One region of the Clavibacter sp. GW821-FHT01D01 genome, then DNA from elsewhere that is predicted to be linked to it. Evidence: riboswitches for the same ligand, from Rfam matches in the RefSeq annotation. Region 1 holds a riboswitch; the other holds the start of a gene.
What was found. Region 1 has a riboswitch for thiamine pyrophosphate ahead of thiM (hydroxyethylthiazole kinase). Riboswitches for the same ligand answer to the same signal wherever they lie in the genome.

Region 1 (3,709 bases):
AGGTAGTCGACCGTGCCGTCTGGCAGGGCGCGGACCGCCTCCACGTGCTCGGGGGCGTTCGCCGTGAGGCCGAGCACGAGGCGCCGGTCGGGGCTCGCGGCGTCGAGCATCCGCCGCACGAGGTCGGCCGGCACGTCCGACTGCCCGACGTGGACCCCGTCCACCCGCGCGCCCCGGGCGAGCGCCGCGAGGACCACGTCGACGCGGTCGTCGACGAGGAGCGCGGGCCGCGGCGCGGTCGGGTGCCCGGCGGCGTGCGCGTCGATGACGGAGGCCGCCGCGAGCACGGTCGCCAGCAGGTCGGCCGCGCTCGCGTGCTTGTCGCGGATCTGCACGGCCGTCGCCCCGCCCGCGACGGCCGCCGCGACGACCGCGGGGACGCCGCGCGCGCCGCAGAGCGTCGGATCGGTGACGAGGTAGACGGAGAGGTCGAGGCCGCTCACGACAGGCGCTCGCGCTGCGCGACGAGCTCGGGGGTCACGGCGTCGAGGGCGTCGAGCAGCGCGACCGCGAAGGAGCCGGGCCCGCGGGCGCCCTCGGCGGCGACCTCCGCGGAGATCGTGTACGCGCTCGTCGCGGCGACGGCTGCCCGCAGCGGATCCGGGTCCAGCGACGCGAACGCGGCCATCACGGCGCCGAGGGCGCAGCCCCCGCCGGTCACCTTCGTGAGGAGCGCGTCGCCCGTGTGCACGCGCACGACGCGGTGTCCGTCGGTGATGTGGTCGACGGGCCCCGAGACCGCGACGACGGTGCCGTAGGTGCGGGCGAGGAGCAGGGCCGCGTCGAGTGCGGCCTCCACCGCGTCGGTCGCGTCGACGCCCCGGCCGCCCGCTCCGCCGGTCGCGAGCGCGAGGATCTCGGACGCGTTGCCGCGCACGATCGTCGGCGACAGGGCCACGAGCTCGTGCGCGAGCCGGGTGCGCACCGGCAGGGCGCCGACGGCGACGGGATCCAGCACCCATGGTGTGCCCGCCTCGCGGGCGGCGTGCGCGGCCTCGACCGCGGCCTCCCGCTGCTCGGCGTGCGGCGTGCCGAGGTTCACGAGCACCCCCGACGCGATCCGGGCGAACGGCCCCGCCTCGGTGGGCACGTCGGTCATCGCGGGCGCGGCACCGAGCGCGAGCAGGACGTTGGCGGTGAAGCCGGTGACGACGGCGTTCGTGATGCACTGCACGAGCGGCGTGCGCTCCCGCAGCAGGCGGAGGAGGTCCGCCGAGGCGGTCCCCGCTCCCGTGGTCTCGTGGGTGGACGGGCGCGCAGCGCTCATGATGACATCCCTCCGCCGGTGCGAACCGGATCAGGTGCGACGGGTCTCATCTCAGCCCTCGTGGGCACCCCGTGTCAGGGATCCACCCTAGGGGTGCGAGAGGCGGCTCGCCTGTGATCGACGGCGGCGATCGCGTCGCTCGCCGACACCGCACGACGGACGGGGCCGTGATGGACGACAGCCACATGATCCCCGCGCTCCGCCGCGGCCAGCCATTGCGGGAGTGGGACGACCTGCCAGCCGACCACGCATCGGGCGCGGCGATGCTGATGTTGCAGGGCGCGGGCGCGGGCGCGGATGGGTCGGTGGAGCGGCTCATCGCGGGCGAGCCCCTCTCGACTGAGGACGTCGTGGCCTTCGGGCGGTTGAACTTCGTGTGCTACCTCAGCGGATGGGTGCCGATGGTCGCCCTGTATCGCGAGCCGCTCATCGACCCCGTCGTCCGCGAACTGCTCGCGCGCTGATCGTGGCGCACGCGGCGGGGGCGTCCCACGCATGGATCGATGGGGCGCGCGGGTGCTGATCAACCGGGACTTCGCCTGGTTCTGGGCTGCCCAGGCGACGTCGTCCTTCGGTGAGTACCTGCTCGCCTCCACCGTCACCGTCTGGCTCATCACCGACCTCGCGGCAGGCGAGCCGGAGCTGCCTGCCCTGGTCTCGGCGGTTGTCGTGACCAGCACGCTGCCGCGCCTCGTCGTCGCGCCGCTGGTGGGGGTGCTCGTCGATCGCTGGCGAGCAGGCAGGGCGATGGTCTCCGCCGACCTGATCCGCTTCGCTCTGCTCCTCCCGATGCTCGCGATCGCGGCGAGGGGCGGCGACGCCCTCGTCATCGTGGCGCTGCTGGTGACCCTCACGTTGATCGGCGCGGCGTCGCAGTTCTTCCTGCCCGCACGAGCCGCGGCGCTCCAGGCGCTCCTCCCCGAGGATCGACGTGCGGACGCCGCCGGGAAGATGATGTTCGCCGCCGTCGGCATCGCCGTCATCGCCACGTCGGCGGGGGCCCGCGCTCTACGCGGTGCTGGGGCCTCTCCCCGCACTGGCGGTGAACGCCCTCACGTTCGCGCTGTCCGCGGTGTGCGTGAGCAGGGTGGAGGGTGCGCGGTCGGCACGGCCGGATGCGGACGCGGCACGTCGCTACTGGCCGGAGTTCGACGCCGGTCTCTTCGTGGCCTGGCGGACCCCGTCGATCCGCCTGGTCATCGTCGGGGTGTCGGTCTACGGCCTCTCGCTCGGGACCAACAACTCGGTGCTCGCCCTGTTCACCCTCGGACACCTGGGGCTCACGCCCGCGCAGTACGGCGTCGTCAGCGGCACGTTCAGCCTCGGCGGACTCGCCGGATCGGTCCTCGCTCCGCGCCTGGCGGCCGTCGCCACGCCGCGCGCGGCATTACTCGCGGGTCTCGGATCGATGGGGCCGTCTACGTCGCCTACTCGCAGGTGCGCGCCTTCGAGGCGGCCGTGGCGCTCACATCCCTCCTCGGCACCGTCGCCACGGGGTGGCTCCTGAGCGTCGTGCGGGACGCCCGGCAGGCGGCCTACGGGAACGCGATCCTCGTCGGAGCGCTCCTGCTCTGCCTGGGCGCGTCGGGGATGGCAGCCGGAGGGCGGACGGCCCGCCGCGGGTGACGGACGAGCCGCCGCTACCCGAGCCCCGCCACGTCGAGCACCCACGCGTAGTCCGAGGCGCGCTCGCGCCACGCGTCGTAGCGGCCCGACTTGCCGCCGTGGCCGGCCTGCATCTCGGTGCGCAGCAGCACCGGCGCGCCGACCTCGCGGAGGCGGGCCGTCCACTTCGCGGGCTCGACGTAGAGGACGCGCGTGTCGTTGAGGCTCGTGACCGCGAGGATCCGCGGGTACTCGACGCCCTCGCGCACGTTCTCGTACGGCGTGTACGACTTCATGTACGCGTACACCTCGGGGTCGTGCAGCGGGTCGCCCCACTCGTCCCACTCGATGACGGTGAGGGGCAGCGACGGGTCGAGGATGCTCGTCAAGGCGTCGACGAACGGCACGCCCGCGAGGATCCCGGCGAACCGGTCGGGCGCGATGTTCGCGACCGCGCCCATGAGCAGGCCGCCGGCGCTCCGGCCCTCGGCCACGAGGCGGTCGGGGCTCGTCCACCCGCGCGCGATGAGGTGGTCGGCCGCCGCGACGAAGTCGGTGAAGGTGTTGCGCTTCGTGAGCGTCTTGCCCTCGTCGTACCAGCGACGGCCCATCTCGCCGCCGCCGCGCACGTGCGCGATGACGAACGCCATGCCCCGGTCGAGCAGCGACAGCCGCGCGATGGAGAACGACGGGTCGATGCTCGCCTCGTACGAGCCGTAGCCGTACAGCAGGAGCGGTGCGGGCGCGCCCGGGTGCACGAGGCCGCGCTTGTAGACGACCGACAGCGGGATCTCGGTGCCGTCCTCCGCGGTCGCCCACTCGCGGGTCTGCACGTAG
Region 2 (3,709 bases), on a different contig from region 1:
CGGCGATGAGCTTGACCTGCGACACCACCGGGTCCTGCTGCACGAGCTCGAAGAAGGTGGCGAGCTTGTCGACGTCGTAGAACTCGCGGGCGAGGGCCGAGGCCAGGTCGAAGCGGAAGCCGTCGACGTGCATCTCGGTGACCCAGTAGCGCAGCGAGTCCATGATCAGCTGCAGCGAGTGCGGGTGCCGGACGTTCAGGGAGTTGCCGGTGCCCGTGTAGTCCATGTAGTAGGTCGGGTCGTCCTCCATGAGCCGGTAGTAGGCCTGGTTGTCGATGCCCTTGAAGGAGAGGGTGGGCCCGAGGTGGTTGCCCTCGGCCGTGTGGTTGTAGACGACGTCGAGGATGACCTCGATCCCCGCCGCGTGCAGCGCGCGCACCATGGACTTGAACTCCTGCACCTGCTGCCCGAGCTCGCCGGTGGACGAGTAGGCGTTGTGCGGGGCGAAGAACCCGATGGTGTTGTAGCCCCAGTAGTTCCGGAGCCCCTTCTCGAGCAGGGTGTTGTCCTGCACGAACTGGTGCACGGGCATCAGCTCGATCGCGGTGATGCCGAGGTGCTGCAGGTGGTCGATGACGGCGGGGTGCGCGATGCCGGCGTAGGTGCCGCGCAGCTCCTCGGGCACCCGCGGGTTCAGCTGCGTGAGGCCCTTGACGTGCGCCTCGTAGACGACGGACTCGCTGTAGGGCGTGCGGGGCAGGCGGTCGCCGTCCCAGTCGAAGAACGGGTTGACCACGACGCCGAGCATCATGTGCGGGCCCGAGTCCTCGTCGTTGCGGCTGTCCGGGTCGCCGAACTCGTAGGCGAACAGCGACGGGTGCCAGTCGAACTCGCCGCAGGTGGCCTTCGCGTACGGGTCGAGGAGGAGCTTCGCCGGGTTCGACCGGTGGCCGGCCTCCGGCTCGTACGGCGCGGTGACGCGGTAGCCGTAGCGCTGTCCCGGCTGTACGTGCGGGAGGTAGCAGTGCCAGACGTGCGCGTCGACCTCGGTGACGTCCACGCGGGTCTCGGTGCCGTCCTCGTCGACGAGGCACAGCTGCACCGCCTCGGCGACCTCGCTGAAGAGCGCGAAGTTGGTGCCGCTCCCGTCGAAGGTCGCGCCGAGCGGATAGGGGTTTCCGGGCCAGGTGTGCAAGTGGTCCTCCAGTTGGGTCGACTCGTCCGCCGACGGCGCGCGGGGGCGCGATCCGTCGGGGGCGGGGCAGGCGGTGGATCCGCATCGGCCGCAGCGGCGGGGAGGGCCGGATGCGACGCAGCGACGCACCAGGGGCGAGGGTACCGTGAGGACCCGGATCGACCCGCATCCCGCGCGTCCCGCGGGGTACGGTGGGACGCATGACCAACCTCGTCGCACAGCTCGCAGAGAACGTGAAGAACGCCGGAGTGGGGACGGTCTACGGCGACCCCCTCGACATCGACGGCTCGACCATCGTGCCCGTGGCCTTCGCCTGGTACGGCTTCGGCGGGGGCAGCGACCTCCCCGACTCCGACGGCAACGTCGCCGGCGGCGGCGGTGGCGGCGGCGCCACCTGGCCGATCGGCGCCTACATCGCCACCGACGGCGAGGTCCGCTTCCAGCCGAACGTCATCGCGCTGCTCGCCGTGGCCACCCCCGTCATCTGGATCTCCGGCAAGGTCCTGGTCAAGCTCATCAAGACGCTGAAGTAGCCGACCGCACGACCACCGCGGAGCGCGGGTGCCCTCGGGCGCCCGCGCTCCCGTGCGTCCAGCCCCGCGCGGCCCGGTCCGCGCCCGGCGGACGGTGCCCCCGCGACGGGTCGCGCGGGCGCTATGCTCGGCGGGAACACGGGAGTCCGGTGAGCCGGGCTGAGAGGAAGATCCCCAATCTTCGACCGTCGAACCTGATCTGGATCATGCCAGCGCAGGGAGGTTTCCTTTCTCTACCCGTGCCCTCTCCCTCCACCTAGAAGGGCACGACAGTGACCGCATCATCCCCGACCACCGCACCCGCCTCCGCCTCCCCGGCCGACGGGACCCGCGCTCCCCGCTCGGGCCTCCGCTCCCGATGGCGCGTCATCGACATCGTCGTGGCCAGCGTCCTCGGCGTGGCCTCCGGGCTCGTCTTCGTCCTCTGGAACACGGCCTCCGTGCCGATCGGCGGCTTCTTCGAGCCCCTCCTCCCGGGCCTGCAGGCGCTCGCGGGAGGCGGCTGGCTGTTCGCCGGGGTCCTCACGGGCATCGTGATCCGGAAGCCCGGCGCCGCCCTCTACGGCGAGCTGCTCGCGGCGTTCGTCTCCATGCTGGTCGGCAACGTGTGGGGCGTCGGCACCCTGCTGTCCGGCCTCACCCAGGGCCTCGGCGCCGAGCTCGTCCTCCTCGTCTTCCTGTACGCGAACTGGCGCGCCTACGTGGCCGTCCTCGCCGGCATGGGCGCGGGGCTGGCCATGGCGATCACCGACCTCATCACCTACTACCCGGGCTCGTCGGCCGTGTTCGCCACGGTCTACACGGTCGCGGCGCTGGTCTCCGGCGCGGTCGTCGCGGGTCTCCTCTCGTGGCTGGTCGCCCGCGCGCTCGCGCGCACGGGCGCGCTCTCGCGCTTCGCCTCGGGCCGCGACACCGCGGCCCGCGTCTGACCGTGCGGCGGCCGGTCCGGGGACCCTCGGCATCCCTTGTCGCCCGGGCGGACGCGGTGCCCGCGGGTCCGACGGGCGGCGCGTCCGTCCGCGCGGAGGGCTGGGGCTGGCGGCACGCGGGCCGCAGCGCGTGGGCGGTCCGCGACGTCGACCTCGTGATCGAGCCGGGTGAGCGGGTCCTCCTGCTCGGCGCGTCCGGCGCCGGGAAGACGACCCTCCTGCACGCGCTGGCGGGCGTGCTCGGCGGCGACGACGAGGGCGAGGCCCGCGGGTCGCTCCGCGTCGACGGCCAGGATCCGGCGGAGCTGCGAGGCCGCGCCGGTCTCGTGCTGCAGGACCCGGACGCGCAGGTGATCCTCTCCCGGGTCGGCGACGACGTGGCGTTCGGCTGCGAGAACCTCGGCGTCCCGCGCGAGGAGATCTGGCCCCGCGTGCGCGCGGCCCTCGACGCGGTGGGGCTCGACGTCGCCCTCGACCGCTCCACCACCGCCCTCTCCGGCGGCCAGAAGCAGCGGCTCGCCCTCGCCGGCGTGCTCGCCATGCGCCCGGGGCTCCTCCTCCTGGACGAGCCGACCGCGAACCTCGATCCCGAGGGCGTCGGCGAGGTCCGTCGTGCCGTCGAGGCGGTCGTCGGCACGACGGGTGCCACGCTCGTCGTCATCGAGCACCGCGTCGCGGTGTGGCAGGACCTCGTCGACCGCGTGGTCGTCCTCGCGGCCGACGGGGGGATCCTCGCCGACGGGGCCCCCGACGACGTCCTCCGCGAGCAGGGCGCCGCGCTCGCGTCGGCCGGCGTCTGGGTCCCCGGGCGGGAGCCGTCCGCACCCGCCCGCCGGCGGGCGGCGACGGTACCGCTCGTGCGGGCCGACGACCTCGTCGTCGGCCGCGGCGGCGCCCGCGGAACGCGCGTGGCCGACGGCATCGGCCTCGGGCTCGGATCGGGGAGGGTCACCGCCCTCACCGGGCCCAACGGCGGCGGGAAGAGCACCCTCGCGCTGACGCTCGGGGGACTGCTGCCCCCGGTCGCGGGCCGGGTCGTCGCCGAGGCGGACCTCGCGGCCGGGCTCGCCCCCGACCCCGCCGCCTGGCGCTCCCGCGAGCTCGCGGCCCGC

Region 2: another riboswitch for thiamine pyrophosphate. It lies ahead of AC07VC_RS12145 (ECF transporter S component); the one in region 1 lies ahead of thiM (hydroxyethylthiazole kinase).

What each region holds. Positions count from the first base shown of each region.
Region 1 is NZ_JBWKXC010000004.1:51,201-54,909, reverse strand. Features, by position in the region: gene AC07VC_RS07345 (bifunctional hydroxymethylpyrimidine kinase/phosphomethylpyrimidine kinase) at 1-443, opposite strand, end outside; gene thiM (hydroxyethylthiazole kinase) at 440-1,267, opposite strand; TPP riboswitch at 1,258-1,349, opposite strand; gene AC07VC_RS07335 (hypothetical protein) at 1,381-1,731, shown strand; gene AC07VC_RS07330 (MFS transporter) at 1,784-2,893, shown strand; gene AC07VC_RS07325 (S9 family peptidase) at 2,908-3,709, opposite strand, start outside.
Region 2 is NZ_JBWKXC010000008.1:175,021-178,729, forward strand. Features, by position in the region: gene glgX (glycogen debranching protein GlgX) at 1-1,135, opposite strand, end outside; gene AC07VC_RS12140 (hypothetical protein) at 1,336-1,668, shown strand; TPP riboswitch at 1,797-1,907, shown strand; gene AC07VC_RS12145 (ECF transporter S component) at 1,941-2,597, shown strand; gene AC07VC_RS12150 (ABC transporter ATP-binding protein) at 2,600-3,709, shown strand, end outside.